Linked DNA regions of Posidoniimonas corsicana. The protein of the gene in region 1 binds, or shares a complex with, the protein of each later gene. Links are inferred from orthologs where the notes say so. Each region holds a gene or a part of one and is shown on either strand. Other genes may lie near its edges. The genes, in order: nusB and rpsJ.

What was found.
Region 2: the proteins of nusB (region 1) and rpsJ are in contact, whole or in part, in a solved structure (PDB 3D3B), measured with the Escherichia coli proteins. The link is inferred for Posidoniimonas corsicana from one-to-one orthologs.

The regions. Positions count from the first base shown.
Region 1 is NZ_SIHJ01000001.1:897,375-907,286, reverse strand. The notes cover bases 6,513-9,375. They hold nusB (transcription antitermination factor NusB), read right to left. Parts: upstream 8,209-9,375; coding sequence 7,816-8,208; downstream 6,513-7,815. Other genes in these bases: rho (transcription termination factor Rho), read right to left, coding at 8,839-9,375; ribH (6,7-dimethyl-8-ribityllumazine synthase), read right to left, coding at 8,269-8,742; ftsY (signal recognition particle-docking protein FtsY), read right to left, coding at 6,822-7,754; KOR34_RS03340 (outer membrane beta-barrel protein), read right to left, coding at 6,513-6,582. In the rest of the region: KOR34_RS03355 (carbohydrate kinase family protein), read right to left, coding at 1-481; KOR34_RS03350 (P-II family nitrogen regulator), read right to left, coding at 523-870; KOR34_RS03345 (ammonium transporter), read right to left, coding at 2,739-4,166; more of KOR34_RS03340, read right to left, coding at 5,209-6,512; more of rho, read right to left, coding at 9,376-9,912. UniProt on the Escherichia coli protein: Part of the processive rRNA transcription and antitermination complex (rrnTAC). The complex forms an RNA-chaperone ring around the RNA exit tunnel of RNA polymerase (RNAP).
Region 2 is NZ_SIHJ01000001.1:2,198,939-2,208,927, forward strand. What follows is about bases 3,496-6,435. They hold rpsJ (30S ribosomal protein S10), read right to left. Parts: upstream 5,158-6,435; coding sequence 4,834-5,157; downstream 3,496-4,833. Other genes in these bases: rplD (50S ribosomal protein L4), read right to left, coding at 3,496-3,797; rplC (50S ribosomal protein L3), read right to left, coding at 3,859-4,512; KOR34_RS08485 (outer membrane protein assembly factor BamB family protein), read left to right, coding at 5,556-6,435. Outside these bases: rplP (50S ribosomal protein L16), read right to left, coding at 70-489; rpsC (30S ribosomal protein S3), read right to left, coding at 428-1,123; rplV (50S ribosomal protein L22), read right to left, coding at 1,177-1,503; rpsS (30S ribosomal protein S19), read right to left, coding at 1,539-1,808; rplB (50S ribosomal protein L2), read right to left, coding at 1,872-2,735; rplW (50S ribosomal protein L23), read right to left, coding at 2,814-3,128; more of rplD, read right to left, coding at 3,132-3,495; more of KOR34_RS08485, read left to right, coding at 6,436-6,797; KOR34_RS08490 (hypothetical protein), read left to right, coding at 6,837-7,169; KOR34_RS08495 (polysaccharide deacetylase family protein), read right to left, coding at 7,166-7,996; KOR34_RS08500 (DUF1579 domain-containing protein), read left to right, coding at 8,168-8,719; KOR34_RS08505 (PEP-CTERM sorting domain-containing protein), read right to left, coding at 8,814-9,530; KOR34_RS08510 (hypothetical protein), read right to left, coding at 9,530-9,892; KOR34_RS08515 (vitamin B12-dependent ribonucleotide reductase), read right to left, coding at 9,912-9,989. UniProt on the Escherichia coli protein: Involved in the binding of tRNA to the ribosomes. Part of the processive rRNA transcription and antitermination complex (rrnTAC). The complex forms an RNA-chaperone ring around the RNA exit tunnel of RNA polymerase (RNAP).

The DNA.
Region 1 (9,912 bases):
CCATCAACTCCGGCAGGTCGGCCAGCAGCCGCGGCAGCAGCGGGAAGTAGCCCAGCAGCACCGCCCGGCTGCTGGCGAACAGGTCTTGGTTGGCGGTAAACGCGGCGCGGTCCAGCCGCTTCGGGGCGCCGACCGCGTGGAGGAAGCTCCGCTCGCCGGCCGGGTCGATCAGCGCGACCGTGGTGCTGGTCGGCGCGTCGGGGTGGGTCATCAGGCGGCCGGGGTCCAGGCCCTCCGCCGCGTAGCGGGACCGCACCAGTCGGCCCCACTCGTCGTCGCCGACGTAGGTGAACGCCGCGGCCCGCATGCCGAGCCTGGCGAGCGTGACCCCCGCGTTCGAGACGATTCCGCCGGTCGCCAGCACGGGCGGCTCGGTCCGCACCAGCTGCCCCGCGCCGATCGGCCGGTCCAGCTCAACGGGGCGGACCAGCACGTCCAGCACGCAGGAGCCGCAAACGACGACATCGAGGGTCTTTTCCACCGCCCGCCTCCCGCCAGAGGTCCGAGGCCCGCCGCCGCCGACTAGATCGCCTCGGGGCCCCGCTCGCCGGTGCGGATGCGGACGCAGTCGTCCATCGGCAGCACAAAGATCTTCCCGTCGCCGATCTCGCCGTGCTCGCCGGTGCGGCCCCCCTTGAGGATCGCGCTGACGGTCGGCTCGACAAAGTCGTCGTTCACGGCGATCTGCAGCTGCACCTTGCGGAGCAGGTTCATCGAGACCTCCTTGCCGCGGTACAGCTCGGTCTGGCCCTTCTGCCGCCCAAAGCCCTGCACGTCCATGATGGTCAGCCGCACGACCTCCACCTCGGACAACGCCGCCTTAACGTCCTCCAATTTGGTGGGCTGGATGATCGCGATGATGAGTTTCATGTGCCGCAGGTGGAAGTCAGAAGGAAAGGAGCAGCGTCCGGGAAACCACGCAAACCCCCATCATAGTCCGACACCCCCCGGATGCGACAGGCCGGGCGCCGCCCCCGCGAACCAGCTCGCAGAGCCCTCTAACCAGCGCCCGTTAAGGACACCCCGGCTTGGGCAGGTTAGGCGGAAAACCCACCCAAGCCACTCGGGGCATCCTTCTGGATTGGTCTCGGCGGACGGCCGCCGGTGGGGCGCGGCGTCGGGACGCGGACGGGGATCGGCAGCGCTTCCGGCGCCGGCAGGAGGAGCCGCGCCGTTAGTCGGCGGATCCGCAGCAGGCCGTTCCGGAGGGCCCGCCGCGCGGAGGCGTGTAGAGATGGCATAGCCAGTCCGCCGCGGGGCTACCCGCGGCCAAAAAAATAGTCCCACCAACTCGGGCGAGCCAGGCGGACAACCCGCCCGAGTTGGTAGGGACACTCGGTTGGACTCTTGAATGTTTCAAGCACAAGGTTCCCAACCCGGGTGGGCCAGGCGGTAAACCCACCCGGGTTGGAAGTGAACCTCGTTCGGTTGCGCCGGCGTCCGGCCGGCCGCGTTGTCTGGTTGAGAGCCTCCAGCCCGGGCGAGCCAGGCGGACAACCCGCCCGAGCTGGAGGGACACTCGGTTGGTCTAGTCGAAAGGTTCCCGGCCCGGGTGAGCCAGGCGGATAACCCACCCGGGCCGGAAGTGAACCTTTACTGGCGGCGCCGACGCTGGGTCGGCTGCTCTGATCGGGGATTTGAGAGCCCTCAACTCGGACGGGCCAGGCGGATAACCCGCCCGAGTTGAAGGGACACTCGGTTGGTCGCGGTTGTGTTCTCGAAGCTCAAGGACCCCCTGCCCGGGCGAGCCAGGCGGAAAACCCGCCCGGGCTGGGGGTGAACCTTGTCTCGTGTGGCGGCTGTGTTGCTGTGCTCGCCGGTTGTGTTGCTAAAAGGTTCCCAACCCGGGCGGGCCAGGCGGTAAACCCGCCCGGGTTGGTGGTGAACCTTGTCTTATGTGGCGGCCGTGTTGCGGCGCTCCCCGGTTGTGTTGTTAAAAGGTTCCCAACCCGGGTGAGCCAGGCGGATAACCCACCCGGGTTGGTAATGAACCTTGTCTCGTGTGGCGGCTGCCGATGCGTGGCGCTCGCCGGTTGTGTTGTTAAAAGGTTCCCAACCCGGGTGAGCCAGGCGGATAACCCACCCGGGCTGGTAATGAACCTTGTTTCGTGTGGCGGCCGCCGAAGTGTGGCGTTCGCCAGGTGTGTTGTTAAAAGGTTCCCAACCCGGGTGAGCCAGGCGGATAACCCACCCGGGTTGGTAATGAACCTTGTCTCGTGTGGCGGCTGCCGATGCGTGGCGCTCGCCGGTTGTGTTGTTAAAAGGTTCCCAACCCGGGTGAGCCAGGCGGATAACCCACCCGGGCTGGTAATGAACCTTGTTTCGTGTGGCGGCCGCCGAAGTGTGGCGTTCGCCAGGTGTGTTGTTAAAAGGTTCCCAACCCGGGTGAGCCAGGCGGATAACCCACCCGGGTTGGTAATGAACCTTGTCTCGTGTGGCGGCTGCCGATGCGTGGCGCTCGCCGGTTGTGTTGTTAAAAGGTTCCCAACCCGGGTGAGCCAGGCGGATAACCCACCCGGGCTGGTAATGAACCTTGTCTCGTGTGGCGGCTGCCGATGCGTGGCGCTCGCCGGTTGTGTTGTTAAAAGGTTCCCAACCCGGGTGAGCCAGGCGGATAACCCACCCGGGTTGGTAGTGAACCTTGTCTCGTTGCCTGATCGGGTCAGGCGGGTATCAAATCGACTTGTCGATTCCGCTGGGTGTTGATGGTTTCAAGCAAACGTTTGGTCCGACTCGCCCTAGTGGGTCGAGTAGGCCTGCATGCCGTGCTCGCTGATGTCCAGACCCTTCTGCTCGTCCTCGGCGGACACTCGCAGCAGGCCAGCGGCCTTGAGGGCGACAAACAGGGCCAGCATCGTCACGAACGACCAGCCGCAGATGGCCAGCGTGCCGATCAGCTGCGTGGCGAAGCTCGTGGTGCCGTCCTCCAGGTAGCCGTTCGGCAGGATGCCGATAGCCATGCAGCCCCAGATGCCGCACAGGCCGTGCACCGGCCAGGCGCCAACCGGGTCGTCGATCTTAAGCTTGTCGAGCAGCATCACACCGGCGATCACCAGCACACCGGCCACCACGCCGACGATGATCGACTGCCAGTCGCTCATGCAGTCGCAGCAGGCGGTGATGCCGACCAGGCCGCCGAGGATGCCGTTGAGGCCCATCGACAGGTCGGGCTTGCCGAACATGATCCAGCTGATCAGCGTGGCGGTGATGCCGCCGGCGCCGGCCGCCAGGGTGGTGGTCAGGGCACAGTGCAGCATGCCGTCCATGTCGCCGGTTCCCTGGAACGCGAGCATCGAGCCCGGGTTAAAGCCGTACCAGCCGAACCACAGGATGAACACGCCCAGGCCGGCCAGCGTGATGTTGTGGCCGGGGATAGGGACCGACTTGCCGTCGACGTAGCGGCCGATCCGCGGGCCGAGGATCATGGCGCCAGCCAGGCCGGCGAAGCCGCCCACGCCGTGCACCACCGCCGAACCGGCGAAGTCCTGGAAGCCACGCTCGGCGAGCCAGCCGCCGCCCCACTTCCACATGCCGCTGATCGGGTAGATCAGGCCGGTGAGGATAGCGCTGTAGATCAGGTAGCCGCTCACCTTCATGCGGCCGGCCACGGCGCCAGACACGATCGTCGCGGCGGTGGCGGCGAACACGGCCTGGAACAGCCAGTCAACCTCCGGGCTGAACGTGCGGTCGGAGGCCGAATCGTAGCCTTCCAGACCGAACCCGCCGAAGGCGAAGAACTTGCTCTCGAAACCCTCAACACCGTAGGCGCCGGGGTACATGATCCCGAACCCGATGATGAAGAACAGCAGCACGCCGACGCAGATGTCCATCGAGTTCTTGAACAGGATGTTCACCGCGTTCTTAGAGCTGTTGAAGCCCGCCTCGACCATCGCGAAGCCGGCCTGCATCAGGAACACCAGCACGGCGCAGATGAACAGCACCGCGTTGTCGAGGGCGTATCCGACGCCCAGGTCGGCTTCCTCTGCCTCTTCCTCAGCCGCTTCCGCAGTTTCTTCGGCCTCGTCGGCGGTCACCTCAGCTTCTTCAGCGGCCACTTCGGCCTCGCCCTCTTCCTGCGCGAACGCGGCAGGCGTGGCGGTCAGCGTGACGGCGAAGCCCAGCAGCAACAGCGCTGCGAGACTACGCCAAGAAAAGTCGGTAGTCATGAATCAGATGTCCTCGAATTGAAATGAGCGGTCAGAAGGATTTTTCGATACGGGCCAGGGCCGCAACTCGGTTTTCCACCTACGTCCCTGACCCGCCTGGCCCACTAGGGCACAAAGCGGATAGCTAGCTATGTCGCGTCAGCTCAGCAACGAGTGTGCCAGTAGCGCCGATTTCTTGACCGCCATTGCCGTAAGTGGCTTGCGGTAGGTGATTTAATAAAATTGAGATCCCTCCTGCCGGGGGGCTGGATCCGCCATGACCTCCTGGGCCCGCCGACTTTGCGCGCAGGCCGAGCATGGTTGTTAAGCACTGGTAAGCCGACGCTTTGGGTCGATGGTCGGCCCCGACCCGCGCAGCGTGCTGAGCCCGTCTGCCGCTGGGTGTTTGGCCACGGTTCCGCTTGCTTCCGCTCGCACCACGGTTGGCGTTGATGAGGTGGCCGGTGGGAGGTGGCACGGAAGAGGCGGCTCTGGCGCTTACGCCCGGCTAGGAGCCAATCGGCCAAGAGCTTCGCAGATGATGCAGACGGCCGCTGCCAGGCGACAGCCTTTCTGTCGGCGTCGCCGGTTTGTGGATGAAACCGGCCACCCCGCGCGGTCCAATGAAGGGTTGCCAGATTGGCCATCCATCCAGCGGGCGCCCGATCACTGCGTGGTGCGTTCAGCCCGTCGCGGTGGTGTGGCGACGGCGACGCCGCCGACGTGTCCGATCCGCACGGACAGAATCGGACAAAACCCCTGCCGCCCTGTTCCCTGGAGGATGTCGCAATGGCTTAGTTCAAAACCACTTACGAGGGAACTGGGCAGAAGTATGCCCCGAGTTTTGTCCCCTCCGCGCGTGTTCTTGGACAAAACGTTTCGGACAAAACCCTGCCGGGAGCCGCGACGTCGCCAGCCGGCGGCGTGACCTGCCGGATCGATGAGCAGTGGGCGCCGCCTACGATTGGACATCGGCGACAAAAAAGACCCCCGGGCGGCGTACGCCCGGGGGTCGTGAGGGGTCAGGATGTCGGGGGTGTCGGTCTGGGTTGGTCGGTCGCAATCAGTACGTCAGGATGCAGTCGACCCCGAAGGTCGTTTGATGGTCCGACCCGTCGGCGTAGCCGCCGTCGGTTGGGGTCCAGTCGTAGCGTATCTCGGGCCGGACAATCAGGTTCGAGGTCGGTCGGTAGTTCAGTCCGTAGGTCGTCTCGTAGTAGGAAACTCCGTCGCTCTTCCACCATTCCAGGCGGGTCCCCAGCGCCAGGCAGTCGTTCACGTTGTAAAACAGGTACTGGTTGAGGCCCACCTGATCGTCGTTCGTGCCGCCGCCACTCTGGTCGACATAGTCGACGTAGTCGCTCTGCAGCACGTAATTCAGGCTGTCGGTCAGGGTGAAGTCGAAAACCACGCTGTGCGAGTAGCCGCTGCCGCCGGACGAGCGGGCGCCGAAGTTGCCGATCGTCGAGATGTAGGTCACCGTGACCCCGTCGACGATGTCGCCGCTGAAGCCGCCCAGGTAGTTGCTGCCGCCGTCGGTCTGGTCGAAGCCGGTGTCCCAGCCCGCGGTCCAGCCGCCGTACAGCGTCACGCCGTCCAGCCCGCTGTACGTGGCGAGCACGCCGGTGTGGGTGAACGGCTCGCTGTTGAACATCGTGAGGGCGTGGCTGTAGAAGAAGTTGTCCGGGGCGGTCACGACCTCGTAGCCAACCAGCGTGAAGAAGTGGCCAGCGATAAGGGACCAGTCGCCGAAGGCGACCTCGCCGTACAGCTGCGGCATCGCCCAGCCGTAGTCGCCGTGATCGAGCGACGCGTCCCAGCTGCCGAAGTAGCGGGTCCCGGCCCCCGGGTTGCCGAACGCCTGGGTCTTCTGCGCGTCGGTGCCGTACATGACATCGAAGCGGAAGCCGAAGTCCAGCCCGCACGAGCCGTCGGCCACCCGCTCGAAGTAGAGCCACTGCTGCTGCAGGTTCAGCCGGTGCGGCACATCGTTGAACGAGAGCAGCTGGTTGCCCGCCCCAGGCCGCGAGAGCGGCGTGAAGTCGCTGTGGTAGCCGAGCTGGGTCCATCCGCCGACCTCCATCCAGGGGTCGCAGCCGCACAGCGTCTGGCTGAGCGACCACGGCTCGTCGGAGCAGCCGTGGCGGCTGTGCGGGCAGCAGGCGGCGTAGTCGTCGCACAGCGGGGCGAACGACGGGGCCGGCTCGGCCACGGGTGTCAGCGGCGCCGCAGGGGCCGCCGGGGCGGTTGGGGGCGCTGGGGTCGGGGTGGGGAGTGCGTCGCTCGGCGACGACTCGTCCGAGTAGTAGTGCTCGTAGTGGAACGACGACGGCCGCACGGACCGCGGCTGCGCGATCTCGTTGGCTACCGCCCCGGCGCCCGACAGGGCGATCAGGCCGGTTGTCACCACGGCGCGCGGCGATGGGAGGGAGGGCATGGCAGGCGGACTCGGAAGGGAGGAAACGGGGGGCGGCCAGCGGCCCCGGCCCGGCGGGACGCTAGCTGGGGGAGAGTATCGGAAGAGCGGACGCGGCCCATCGCCCCCGGTCCGAGAAGAATGGCCAGATTGGGCCGCCGCGCGTCCGCTAGCGACGCGCAGCGAAGCCGTTCGGGCGGGAAAGACAGCGGCGGTCGCGCCCGTGCGGCCGGTTGGCGCGGTCGTGAGGCGGGCTGGCGCTACGCGCCTGCGCTCATCACGTCGGCGAACAGGGCCTCGACGAACTCGTCCGGAACGAACGGCGCCAGGTCCTCGTGCTTCTCGCCAACGCCGATGTACTTCACCGGCAGCCCGAGCTGCTGGCGGATCGCGACGACCACGCCCCCCTTGGCGGTGCCGTCGAGTTTGGCGAGCACCAGGCCGGTGCAGCCGGCGGCCTCGGCGAAGCTGTTGGCCTGGCTGATGCCGTTCTGGCCGGTGGTGGCGTCGAGCACGAGGAGCGTTTCGTGCGGCGCGCCGGGGACCGGCTTGCCGATCGACTGGCGGATCTTGGTGAGCTCGTCCATCAGGTTGCGCTGCGTCTGCAGGCGGCCGGCCGTGTCGACGATGCAGACGTCGATGCCCTCCTTGGCGGCCTGCTCCGCGGCGCGGTACGCCACGCTCGCCGGGTGGCTCTGGGGCTCGCCGGTGACGATCTGGGCGCCGAGCCGGTCGGCCCAGATGGTGAGCTGTTCGACGGCGGCCGCGCGGAACGTGTCGCCGGCGCCGAGGATCACGCTCTTGCCCTGGCTCTTGAACAGGTGCGTCAGCTTGGCGATGGAGGTGGTCTTGCCGGCGCCGTTCACGCCGCACACCATCACCACGGTCGGGCCGCTGTCGGCGAAGTCGATGGGCGACTCGGGCTGCGCCATCAGCTCCTTCAGCTTGACCTTGAGCGCCGCCACCAGGTCCTCGCGGTGCACCACGCGGGCGCGGAACTGCTTGGCGATCTCGTCGACCAGGGCCTCGACGGAGTCGTAGCCCATGTCGGTCTTGAACAGTATGGCGCGGATCTCTTCGAGGAAGTCGTCGTCGACCAGCCGGCCCTCGCTCTTGAAGAGGTCCCGGATGTCGGTCTTCAGGAGGTCGCCGGTCTTCTTGAGTCCCTTCTTGAAGCGGTCGAATAGAGCCATGAGGAGCGTAGTTTGGTGCGTGGGGTTGGGGTGGGTGGCTGGTCGGCGCCGCGTCTTGCGGCTACTTCTTCAGCTTGTCGAGGATGCCGTTGACGAACTGGGCCGAGTTCTCGCTGCCGAACCGCTTTGCCAGCTCCACCGACTCGTTGATCGCGACCTTGAAGGGGGTGTCGCCGTAGAGGATCTCGAACGCGCCCAGCCGCAGCACGTTGCGATCGGTGGCGGCCATCCGGCCGATCGACCAGTTCTGGGCGATCCGCTCGATCTCCTGGTCGATCTCGCCCAGGTTGCGGCGGACGCCCAGGATCAGCGTCCGGGCGAACTCCTCCGCCTCGGGGTTGTTGAGCCGGCCGTGGATGAATTCGGTCAGCTCAGCGACCGACGCGCGCGAGTTGTGCTCGTCCTCGAACAGGATCTGGAGAGCGACCTCGCGGCTGCGGCTGCGGACGGACATAGGGGCGGGCGTGGGGACGGGGGGCTGAGGCGGCGCGCCGGTGGGGCGGGCAATCCCCTATTATCGCGTCGGGAGGGCCGCCAGCAAGCCGGCCATGTGGAGGGCCGCCTCGGCGCACTCCGCCCCCTTGTTCCCTACGTTCCCGCCGGCTCGCTGGATCGCCTGCTCGAGCGTCTCGCAGGTCAGCACGCCGAACAGCACCGGCAGGCTGTGCTCGATGCCGATCCGCATCAGCCCGTCGGTCACGCCGGCGTTGATCCAGTGGTCGTGGACGGTGTCGCCCTTGATGACGGCGCCCAGCGTGAGGATGCCCGCGTAGCGGCAGGTGTCGGCCAGCCGCTGGGTGACCACCGGGATCTCCCAGGCGCCGGGCACCCACGCCACGTCGACGGCGTCGTCGGCCACGCCCCGCTCGGCGAAGGTCGCCAGGGCACCGTCCAGCAGCTTCTGGGTGATCGACTTGTTCCACTCCGCCACGATGATGGCGAAGCGGGCGTTCTCGGGGGCGTCCGCTGGGGAAATAACGTTAGGCATCGTGCAAGTGGGGAAAGTGGAAAGGCGAAAGGCGGCGTCGGACCGGAGGCCGCCGCTAAGGGCTTCCCCTTTCCGCTTCCGCCTTCCCCATTCTGGCTAGGCTTCCTTCATGCTCATCAGGAACTCGGCGTTGCTGCCGGTCTTGAGGAGCCGCTTGGTGAGCATGTCCATCGCGTCGGCGGGCGCCAGCTCGTTGAGGACCCGACGCAGCAGGCAGACGCGGCGGTACTCTTCGGGGTCCATCAGCATCTCCTCGCGGCGGGTGCCGGAGCGGTTGATGTCGATGGCGGGCCAGATCCGCTTGTCGACCAGCGCGCGGTCGAGCATGATCTCCTGGTTGCCCGTGCCCTTGAACTCCTCGAAGATCACCTCGTCCATGCGGCTGCCGGTGTCGACCAGCGCGGTGGCCACGATCGTCAGCGAGCCCCCCTCCTCCACCTTGCGGGCGGAGCCGAAGAACCGCTTGGGGCGTTGCATGGCGTTGGCGTCGATGCCGCCTGAGAGGACCTTGCCGCTGGACGGGCACTCGGAGTTCCACGCCCGGGCCAGGCGGGTGATGCTGTCCAGGAAAATCACGACGTCCTTGCCGTATTCGACCATCCGCTTGGCCTTCTCGATGACCATCTCGCTCACCTGCACGTGGCGGGCGGCTGGTTCGTCGAAGGTGCTGCTGATGACCTCGCAGTTAGCGCCCTTCACCTCCCGCTCCATGTCCGTGACCTCCTCGGGCCGCTCGTCGATGAGCAGCATGATCACGTAGGCGTCGGGGTAGTTGGTGAGGACGGCGCGGGCCATCTTCTGCATCAGGATCGTCTTGCCGGCGCGGGGCGGGCTGACGATCAGGCCACGCTGGCCGAAGCCGATCGGCACGATCATGTCGACCACCCGCATGTCCACCTCCTCGGGGGTGGTCTCCATGCGGATCCGCTCGTCCGGGTGGCACGCGGTGAGGTCGTCGAACGAGACCTTCCGCGACAGCAGGTTGGGGTCCTGGTCGTTGATGGTCTCGACCCGCAGCAGCGCGAAGTAACGCTCGTTCTCTTTCGGCGGGCGGATGGCGCCGGCCACCGTGTTGCCGTTGCGGAGGTTGAAGCGGCGGATCTGGCTCGGCGACACGTAGATGTCGTCCGGGCAGGAGAGGTAGTGGTAGTCGGGGCTGCGGAGGAAGCC
Region 2 (9,989 bases), 1.3 Mb from region 1 along the record:
CTCGCGTGCTTCGTCGTCGACCTGGGGTCGGGGGCCGGGGCCCGGCGACCGGGGTTTGGGTTGCTGGTCTTAGAGCGTCGGTTCGCGGGGAACCATCCGCACTCGGATCGGCATCTTGTGGGCCAGACGCGCGAAGCAGATCTTCGCGGCCTGCTCCGTGATGCCGGTCACCTCGTAGAGCATCGTGCCGGGCCGCACAACGGCCGCCCAGTAGTCGGGTTCACCCTTGCCCTTACCCATGCGGGTTTCGAGCGGGATGGAGGTAATCGACTTGTCCGGGAAGATGCGGATGTAGAGCTTGCCCTCGCCACGCACATACTGCTGCGCGGCGATACGGCCCGCCTCAATGGTTTGGGCGCTGATCCAGCCGCCCTCTACCGCCTGTAAACCGAACTCGCCAAAGACCACGCGGTTGCCGCGGGTCGCGTTACCTCTTATACGACCTCTTTGGCTTTTTCGATGCTTGACCCTCTTGGGCATCAGCGCCATCAGCTTGGTCCTCGTACTCGCCTTGGTTTACCCACACCTGGACGCCAATGTGCCCCTGTGCGGTCTTTGCTTCAACAAAACCGTAGTCAATCTTCGCTCGCAGGGTGCTCAGCGGGATGCTGCCTGCAATCTGCTTCTCGCGGCGGGCCATCTCGGCGCCGCCCAGCCGCCCCGCCAACTGGATCTTGATCCCCTTGGCGCCGGCCTCCATGGTCTGCTCGAGCGCCCGCTTGATCGCACGGCGGAACGGCGCCCGCTTGATCAGCTGCTCGGCGATGTCCTCGGCGACCAGGTGGGCCTGGATCTCCGGGCGTCCGATCTCCTCAATCTTGATGTTGATCCGGCGGCCGATCAGGTTCTGCAGCTCGTCCTGCAGCTGCTCGACCTGCTGGCCCTTGCGGCCGATGATCACGCCCGGCCGGGCCGCGTGCAGCACGACCTTCACCTCGTCGCGGGTCCGCTCGATCTCCACCTTGGGGATGCCGGCGAACTTGTACTTCTTGGTGACGTAGTCGCGGAGCTTCTTGTCTTCCAGAAGCAGGTCCGCAAACTCCTTCTTCGGAGCGTACCAGCGGCTCTTCCAGTCGAGCATGATGCCGGTGCGGAATCCGACGGGGTTGACTTTCTGTCCCATAAGGTTGGGTCGGGGGTCTGGGTGCGGGGTTCAGGAACCCGGTTGGTTAACGCCTATTCAACCGCGACGGTGATGTGGCTGAATCGCTTCTTGATCACGTGGGCCATGCCGCGCGCCCGGGGACGCATTCGCTTGAACATGGGGCCGCCGTCGACGCGGGCGTCGATGACCGTCAGGCCGGCCAGGTTGGGCGCCCGCTGGTCCTCGGCGTTGCCCAGGGCGCTCTGCAGCACCTTCTCTAGGAGCCGGGCGCCGCGGTGCGGCTGGAAGCGGAGGATCGACAGGGCCTCGTCCGCCCGCTTCCCGCGGATCAGGTCCGCCAGGGGACGCACCTTGGTGGCGCTGATTCGTGCGTGTTTGTGGGTTGCTCGGTAAGCCATGGTATTGCTGTTGGCTGTTGGCGGTTGGCCGGGGGCTACTTCTTGCCCTTGCCGCTGTGGCCGCGGAAGGTCCGGGTGGGGGAAAACTCGCCCAGCTTGTGGCCGACCATGTCTTCGGTGACCTGCACCTTCACGTGGACCTTGCCGTTGTGGACCATGAACGTGTGGCCGACAAACTCGGGCACGATGGTGCAGGCGCGGGCCCAGGTGGTGATCGGGTTCTTGGCGCCGGCGTCGTTCTGCTTCTCTACCTTCATGTAGAGCTTCGGATCGACGTAGGGCCCCTTTTTGGTGGAACGACTCATGCTTGGCTTTCAGCTCGTGGCCGCGGCGGCCGGTGGTCGGCCGTGCGGGCGCCGGGACAGCGGTTACTTGGTTACCAGTTTCTGCACGCCGTAACGCTTCGACTTGCGGCGGCGGACGATCGCCTTGTTCGACGGCTTGCGGCGCTGGCGGGTCATGCCGCCCTTGGCGCTCTTGCCGGTCGGGCTCACCGGGTGACGCCCGCCCTTGGTGCGGCCCTCGCCGCCGCCGTGCGGGTGGTCGATCGGGTTCATCGCGGTGCCGCGGACGTGCGGGCGGCGGCCGAGCCAACGCTTGCGGCCGGCCTTGCCCAGCACCACGGCGCTGTGGTCGGGGTTGCTGGTGGTGCCGATCGTGGCGCGGCAGGTGGACGGGATACGCCGGATCTCACCGCTCGGAAGCGAGATCTGGGCCCAGCCGGCCTCGCGGGCCATCAGCGTGGCGCTGGTGCCCGCCGAGCGGCACATCACGCCGCCGCGGCCGGCCTGCAGCTCGACGTTGTGCACGACGGTGGCCAGCGGGATCTTCGACAGCGGCAGGCAGTTGCCCACGTTCGGCGGGGCGTCGGGTCCGCTCATCACCTGGTCGCCGGCCTTCAGGCCGAGCGGGGCGATGATGTACCGGCGCTCGCCGTCGGCGTAGACCAGCAGCGCGATCCGCGCCGAGCGGTTGGGGTCGTACTGGATGGAGTCGACCGTGGCCAGCACGTTGTCCTTGTTGCGGCGGAAATCGATCAGCCGGTACCGACGCTTGTGGCCGCCGCCGCGGTGGCGGCAGGTGATCTTGCCCTGGTTGTTGCGTCCGCCGGTCTTGGTGAGGGGACGCAGCAGCGACTTCTCGGGCTTGTAGCCCTTGGTGAGCTCGGAGAAGTCACTCACCGACGCGTTGCGGCGCCCGGCGGAGGTCGGCTTGTATTTTCGGATGCCCATGATGGCGAAGGCCTTCGGCTTTAGGCTGTCAGCTATCGGCTGTCAGGTGTGGTGTGTGGTCGATCGTGCGGGGTCGGCCTAGAAGAAGTCGATGCGGTGCTCTTCGTTGAGCGTGACAATAGCCTTCTTCCAGTCGCTCGTGCGGCCGTAGCGGAACTTGGTGCGACGCAGCTTGCCCTTGCGGTTCTGGGTCGCGACCTTTTCGACCTTCACGTCGAACAGCGACTCGACCGCCCGACGGATGTCCTCCTTGGTCGCTAGCCGGCTCACCTCGAACGAGTAGGCGTTGTTGCGGCTGGAGCGGTGCACGCCCTTCTCGGTGACCAGCGGACGCAGGATGACCTGGTGCGGCTCGAGCGTGAGCGACGTCTTCTGTGGGATGTGCCGTGGCATGGTTTATTCCTCTCCGTCGGACGTGCTCGCGGACGAACCATTCCCGCCGGCCTTGGCCTTGAGGGCCTCGATGGCCGCCTTGGTGATCAGCACCCGGCGGGACGAGAGTAGGTTCAGGGCGTTGAGGTCGCTGGCGCGGGAGACGCTCACCTTGGCGATGTTCCGGGCGCTCTTGTAGACGTTGACGTCGTGCTCGGCGGTGGTGACCAGCAGCGAGCTGCCGTCGCAGCCCAGGTTCTTGATGACCTGGGCCATGTCCTTGGTCTTGGGGGCGTCGAACTTCAGGTCGTCGATCACCACCAGCTCGTCGTCCTGCACCTTCGAAGCGAAGGCCATGCGCGTGGCGAGCTGCAGCGCCTTGCGGGGCAGCCGGTACGAGTAGTCGCGGGGCTTGATCGCGAAGATGTGCCCGCCGCCACGACGCACGCCGCTGCGGCGGCTGCCGGCGCGGGCGTTGCCCGTGCCCTTCTGGCGGTACATCTTCTTGGTCGTGCCGGCGACCTCGCCGCGGGACTTGGTCTTGTGCGAGCCCTGCCGCTGGTTGGCCTGGTACATCACCACGGCGTCGTGCAGCAGCTGCTTGTTGATGCTGGACGCAAAGTCTTCGGCCTCGACGTTCAAGGTGCCGACCTTGTTGCCCTTGCGATCGTGGACAGTGAGTTTTGGCATTGCTGGCTACCGGCGGACGGCTGGCAGCAGGGCTAGGCCCCGCGGCTCGGCCGAAGGCCCTCTAGAGTGTGTTGGTCTTGCGGATCGCGACGTACGCGCCATTCGGGCCGGGGACGGCGCCACGGATGACAATCAGGTTGTTCTCGGCGTCGACGCTCACCACCTTCTGGTTGCGGATGGTGCAGCGGGCGTTGCCGTACTGACCCGGCATCCGCACGCCCTTGAACAAGCGGCTCGGGTAGGCGCTGCAGCCGGTGCCGCCGAGGTGGCGGTGGCACTTCTTAACGCCGTGCGTGGCGCGCTGGCCGGAGAAGTTGTGGCGCTTCATGGCGCCGGAGAAGCCGCGGCCCTTGCTGGTGGACGTGACGTCCACGCGGTCGATCTCGGCGAACTTCTCGACGGTGACCTCGCCGCCGACTTCCAGACCGTCGGGGCTGCCGCGGAACTCGCGGACCCACCGCTTCGGCTCGCAGCCGGCCTTGGCGACCGCTTCGACGCCCGCGGCCGACCGCTTCTTGGAACGCTTGCTGTCTAGCTTCGCGACGTGACCTCGCTCGCTGCGGCGGGCGAGACGACGGGGCTTATCGAGGTAGCCCAGCTGCACGGCTTCGTAGCCGTCCCGCTCGGGCGTGCGGACCTGCAGCACGCTGCAGGGGCCGGCCTGGAGCACGGTGACCGGCACAGCCGACCCCGCCTCGTCGAATACCTGGGTCATCCCGACCTTGCGGCCCAGGATCCCAATTGCTTTTTCCGTACCGGCCATGCCGCCACGCCTTCCGTCGTCTTGTGGTTGTAGGTCACGTTGCCGGCAAGAGACACGCGGCTTGGGAATCCAGCTAGGCTGGGGGCCCAAGCCCCGGCTTACTTGCCTGGCGTCCAGTCATGCTTTCGCTTGAATGGCTGCTTGACGCAGTGCCCAGGGGTGATTTTGTCGGTTGGCGGTCAGCCGCCTTGGCGCCAGGCCCGACGATGCTGGCGTCGCCACGGTAGGCCAATCGCTAGGGGCGAGGCCACACGTGAGCGATTATTATCGCGTCTAGGAGGTGGTCGCCTTGATCTTGATATCGACGCCAGCCGGGAGGCTCAGCTTGTTGAGAGCCTCGATCGTCTTGGCGGTCGCCTGCACGATGTCGATCAGACGCTTGTGCGTACGGATCTCGAACTGTTGGCGTGACTTCTTGTCCACGTGCGGTCCGCGGAGGACCGTGTAACGCTCGATCCGCGTCGGCAGCGGGATAGGCCCATGAACAACGGAGTTCGTCCGCTTGGCCGTATCCACGATCTCGGCGGCGCTCTGGTCGAGAGCCGCGTGATCATAGGCTTCCATTCGGATCCGGATTACTTCTTGACTCGATGCCACCGGGTCGTACCTATCGGGTTCAGCTGCCGAGGGGCCTGCCTTGAAGGAAAACAGGCCGCAACGGGTGCAAGAGCGTCAATTCTCAAACAGCACCAGTGTCCCCAGCGTGTCGCGGGGAATCGGTGAGTTTATGGTGGTCCCAGCAGGCTGTCAATAACGCCCCAGGGCTTTTTCATTCCTCCTGCGGCCCGCCCACCGGTTGTGCCGCGCTGGCAGAGGTTGCGGGCGAAATTGCTGGCATTGGAGTTCCCGGTCGGGGATAACCGTTGGGGATAAGCTGTCGGTCGGCGGCTTCGGGCGGTTGTTTTCATGGGAGGGGGCACAGTTTGAGCGGTACAACAATGCTGACGCGGTCCGGGCGGGTCTTAGCGATGTCGGTTGCGTGGCTGGGTTCCGCTGTGGGGCTCGCTTCGGAGGCCCAGTGGCCGCAGTTCCGCGGCCCCGATGGCCAGGGGAACGTGGCCGGGACGCGGGCCCCCTACTCCTGGGGTGAGGACGACGGGGTCCGGTGGAAGACCGCACTACGCGGCGAGGGCTGGTCCTCTCCGGTGGTGCTGGGCGATCAGATCTGGGTCACGGCGGCGGAGAAGGAGGGCCCGGAGGCGCCGGGCGAGCAGGGGACCGTCAGCGTCGACAAGGTTAAGCTGTGGGCCATCTGTATCTCGCGGCAGAGCGGCGAGGTGACCCGCGAGATCCCCCTGTTCGAGATCGACGATCCCGAACGGATCCACTCCCAGAACAGCTACGCCTCGCCGACGCCCTGCGTTGCCGGCGAGTTGGTGATCTGCCACTTCGGCCGGAACGGGACGGTGTGCATCGACTCCGCCAGCGGCGAGGTTGTGTGGAGCAAGGCGTTTGTCATCGACCACTACGTCGGTGCCGGGAGTTCGCCGATCGTCTGCGGTGGTCAGCTCATCTTAGTGTGCGACGGCGCCGATCGGCAGTTCGTCGTGGCCCTCAACCCGCAGACCGGCGACGAAGTTTGGCGCCAGGACCGGCCGCCAATCCGCGCGTCGAACCCGGACATGCGGAAGTCGTTCTGCACGCCCTTGGCGCTGGTGCACCAGGGTCAGGCGTTGGTGGTGGCCCCCGGCGCCCAGTGGGGCGTGGCCTACCGCCCGGAGGACGGCAGTGAGGTCTGGCGATACGACCACGGCTCTGGCTTCTCGCTGGTTCCCTGCCCGGTGAGCGACGGCGAGTCGGTCTTCTACTGCACCGGGTTCGCAGGCGATGCGGTGCTAGCATTGCCACTGTCGGGAGAAGGTGAGCTGGAAGAGTCGGCGGCTCGGTGGCGCCACAAGCGGCAGGCGCCGCATCAGCCGTCGCCCGTGCTGCACGCCGGCCGGCTTCTGATGGTCAGCGACACCGGCATCGCCCAGTGCCTGGAAGTGGAAAGCGGGGAGGTGCTGTGGAAGAAGCGTCTCGGCGGCAACTACGCCGCGTCGCTCCTGCGTGTCAACGACCGCTACTACCTCTTCAGCAAAGAGGGCGTGGCCACCTGCCTGAACGCCGATGGAGAGGTTCTGTTGGAGAACCGTTTGGACGGCCGGTTCCACGCCACGCCGGCCATCGTCGACGACGAGTGGATCATCCGCACCAACACGCACCTCTACGCCATCGGCGCCTACGAGCGGATCTAGCGACTGGGCGGAGCGGGGCGTGCCCCCTAGAGTCTGAGCATGTCCGTTTCGCTCCTCGATCGTTGGGCTAACTGGATCGGTGACCGATCGCTCGAGCAGGCGATACAGGCCGAGCTCCGGCGGGGCGGGTTTGCGGTGCACGCCTCGAAGATTATCCGCCCCCGGCTGGTGGCCATCGAGCGTCCGGGCTGGGTGCAGGTCCACCGGTTCGAAGTCGAAACGCTTGATTCCGAGCGCCACGCCGTGCGGTTGTTTGGCGCGGTCCGCGACGACGGCCGGTCGGAGCGGCCCCGCGTGGTGCTGACACACGACCGGAACGAGCGTGACTCGCAGCTAGACGCCTGGTGCGAAGGGCTTATCCGTCGAGACTAGCGGTCGGAGAGGTGAGACCGCGGGGCGCCAAGCAACCCGGTGAGCGTCACGAACCGCAGGCCCTTCTGTTTGAGCTTTGGCAGCGCTTGTTCGAGTGCCTCGGCGGTGCGGAGGCCCCGCGATGGGCCGTCGTGCAGCACGATGATGTCCCCAGGGTGGGTGCGGGCCAGCAGGTAGTTGGCCAAGAATCGGCTCGACGCGATGTGTGAGTCCAGCGGGAACACGGACCCCAACACCAGCCGGCCCCCGTGAGTCTCGGCGGCCGCCACCATCGCTCCGTCGTAGAATCCGCCGCCCGGTCGGAGCCAGCGGACCTCGCCGAAACGACGCAGCCGCTCGCCGGACACGCGGATGTCTTCGCTGAACTCTGCTGGGCTCATCCGCCAGCCGCGTACGTCGGCGGTCTGGTGGTTTGCGATCTCGTGGCCCGCGGCCACGATGTCGGCTAGCAACGCCTCGTTGCCGTCGATCGAGTCCGATAAAACGAAGAACGTGGCTTGAACATCGTGGTTCGCCAGTACATCGAGGATGGCGGGGGTGGAGGTAGGGTCGACCGAGTCGTCGATCGTCAGGGCAACGGTCGGGCCGCCTGAGGGGTCGGCGTAGAAGGGCGTGCTGGGGGAGTTGAGCAGCCCGAGCAGCCATGCGGGCGGGAAGGTCGCCAGCAGCGGGACGCCCAGGGCGTAGGCCCCCGCGGCATTTGCCAGGCGGGCCCATCGCGGCCCCGCCGCGCCCAGGCCAGCCAGAGAAGCTACTAACGCAGCCTGCGTCAGCAATTCGACGCCCCAGAATCCGAGCCCGGGCCCCACCGGTATCCACCGCGACACTTGCGGCGACGATCGAAACCGCGGCCAATAGGGTTGCCCAGGTGGTCCCCACAGCGATACGCAGGCCAAGTGGCTTGCGGTGATTGCCATGGGGGCGGACCGTCGGCATAATCGCGTATGTGTTCGTCTGTTCACCTATTCGGTTGGGCCATTAACACGGAGTTCTCGACGATGATTCTACGAACGTTTGGTCTTTCGGTGGTTGTGTTCACGTCTTGGGTTGCGGGGGCGGCTTTCGCTCAGGGGCTGCCTCAGCCCGGTAAGGAGCACGAGTTGCTGAAGAAGGAGGTCGGGGAGTGGACCGCGGAGGCCACTGTCTGGATTGCGCCGGGCGTGGAGCCAATGAAGTCCACCGGCGCCGAGAGCAACAAGATGCTCGGCGGCTTTTGGCTGCTGAGCGACTTCAAGGGCGAATTCGGCGGCGTGCCCTTCACCGGACGCGGTCAGCTGGGCTTCGAGCCCGAAACGGGCAAGTATGTCACCACTTGGGTCGACTCGATGGTCCCCAGCCTGTTTGTTGCCCGCGGAGACTACGACGCCAAGTCCCGCACCCTGACGCTGCTCGGCGATGGGGTCGACATGAACACGGGCGCCAAGAAGCAGTACAAAGCGGTGTCCCGCTATGTGGATGACGACCACAAGGTTTTCACCATGTTCGAGGCCGAACCCGGCTCGGACGATTGGCGGAAGAGCATGGAGATGCGGTACACGCGGAAAGACTAGCGGCGGGGCGGTCGGTACAGCGCCAGCAACAAAAAAGCGGCGGTCCCCACGGGACCGCCGCTTAGTTTTTCTTCGTTGCTCGCGCTGTCGGCTGTTAGCCGTTGCGGCGACGCAGGCCGATCGCGGCCACGCCCAGCAGGGCGAGGGCGGCCGAGGCGGGCTCGGGGACCGGGTTGTAGGTTCCGATTGGGAAGGCGTTTGGCGCGACGTTCGTCGTCTTCCCGTCATTGGCGTCAACGCCGCTGTAGGTCCAGTCGTCCAGGACGAAGGTGCCAGCGACCGCTGCAGTGCCAGACTTGCGGTAGGCCCAGCCATCAAGGTAGTCCCAAGGCTGCCCTGTGCCGTCGACATCCAGTTCGCCGAAGGTGTCGCCTACGGTCGCGAAGGTACCGTCGTCGGCCGAGTCGAAGAACACCTCAAGGGCGTCGTCGCCATTGATTGACGCAGCGCCTCCGCTCGTCCCGTCAGCGGTGTCGAACACGAGCGACCCTGCGGGGATCTCGCCTGCGAAGTAAGAGGCGAATTCTGCGGTGCCCGAGACAATGTACATGAAATCTCCAGCAGACGCGGAACCGGCAAGCACGGATTCAAATCCGTCGCTTCCTCCGCCGTTGTTCGCGGCGCCCACTGCCCACCGGCTGAGGTCGGGGATGTCTTCTGCGGCGTAGAGTTCAACAACCTTTGGGATGCCACCAGGGAGGGGCCCATCGAACGCGCCGGTGATGATGAGGCTGAGGTGGTCTGCGTTTGCTTGGCCAGCAACCAGCAGGAGGGCGGCCGCGCAGAGCGACCGGAACAGGGACATCTTCATTAGAGCTTACTCCTTGGAGGTCGTACTTCGTCGGCAGCAGCCGACACGGAGAGGGAGATGCGGTGGTGGGACTTCAATGCCGGAATCAACAACAGCATCCTGCTGCCGACCTGGTACGCGCCTGCAACGTCGTATCCTAGCCAATAGGGCGGACGGTTGAAGGGTTTCCATCGCTTTTTCGCCGAAGCTTCACCCAGCGGTTGCCTCGGGTCGCCGTAGGTGTTGCGCGGCTGGCAGGCCCGTAGCGCGGAATTGGTCGCACCGTAAGTTCTGCTTGCATAGAGGTTTACTGCTGAAGTCGCGGCCAGTCGTACGAAAAACCCGCCGCGGGCAAAGTGCCCGCGGCGGGTTTGAATCGTCATCGGATTGGGGCGGCGGCGATCAGCTGCAGCCCATGCTGTTGCCGCAGTTGTGGCACAGGTAGCAGTTGCCGTTGCGGACCGTGATGCTGCCGCAGTT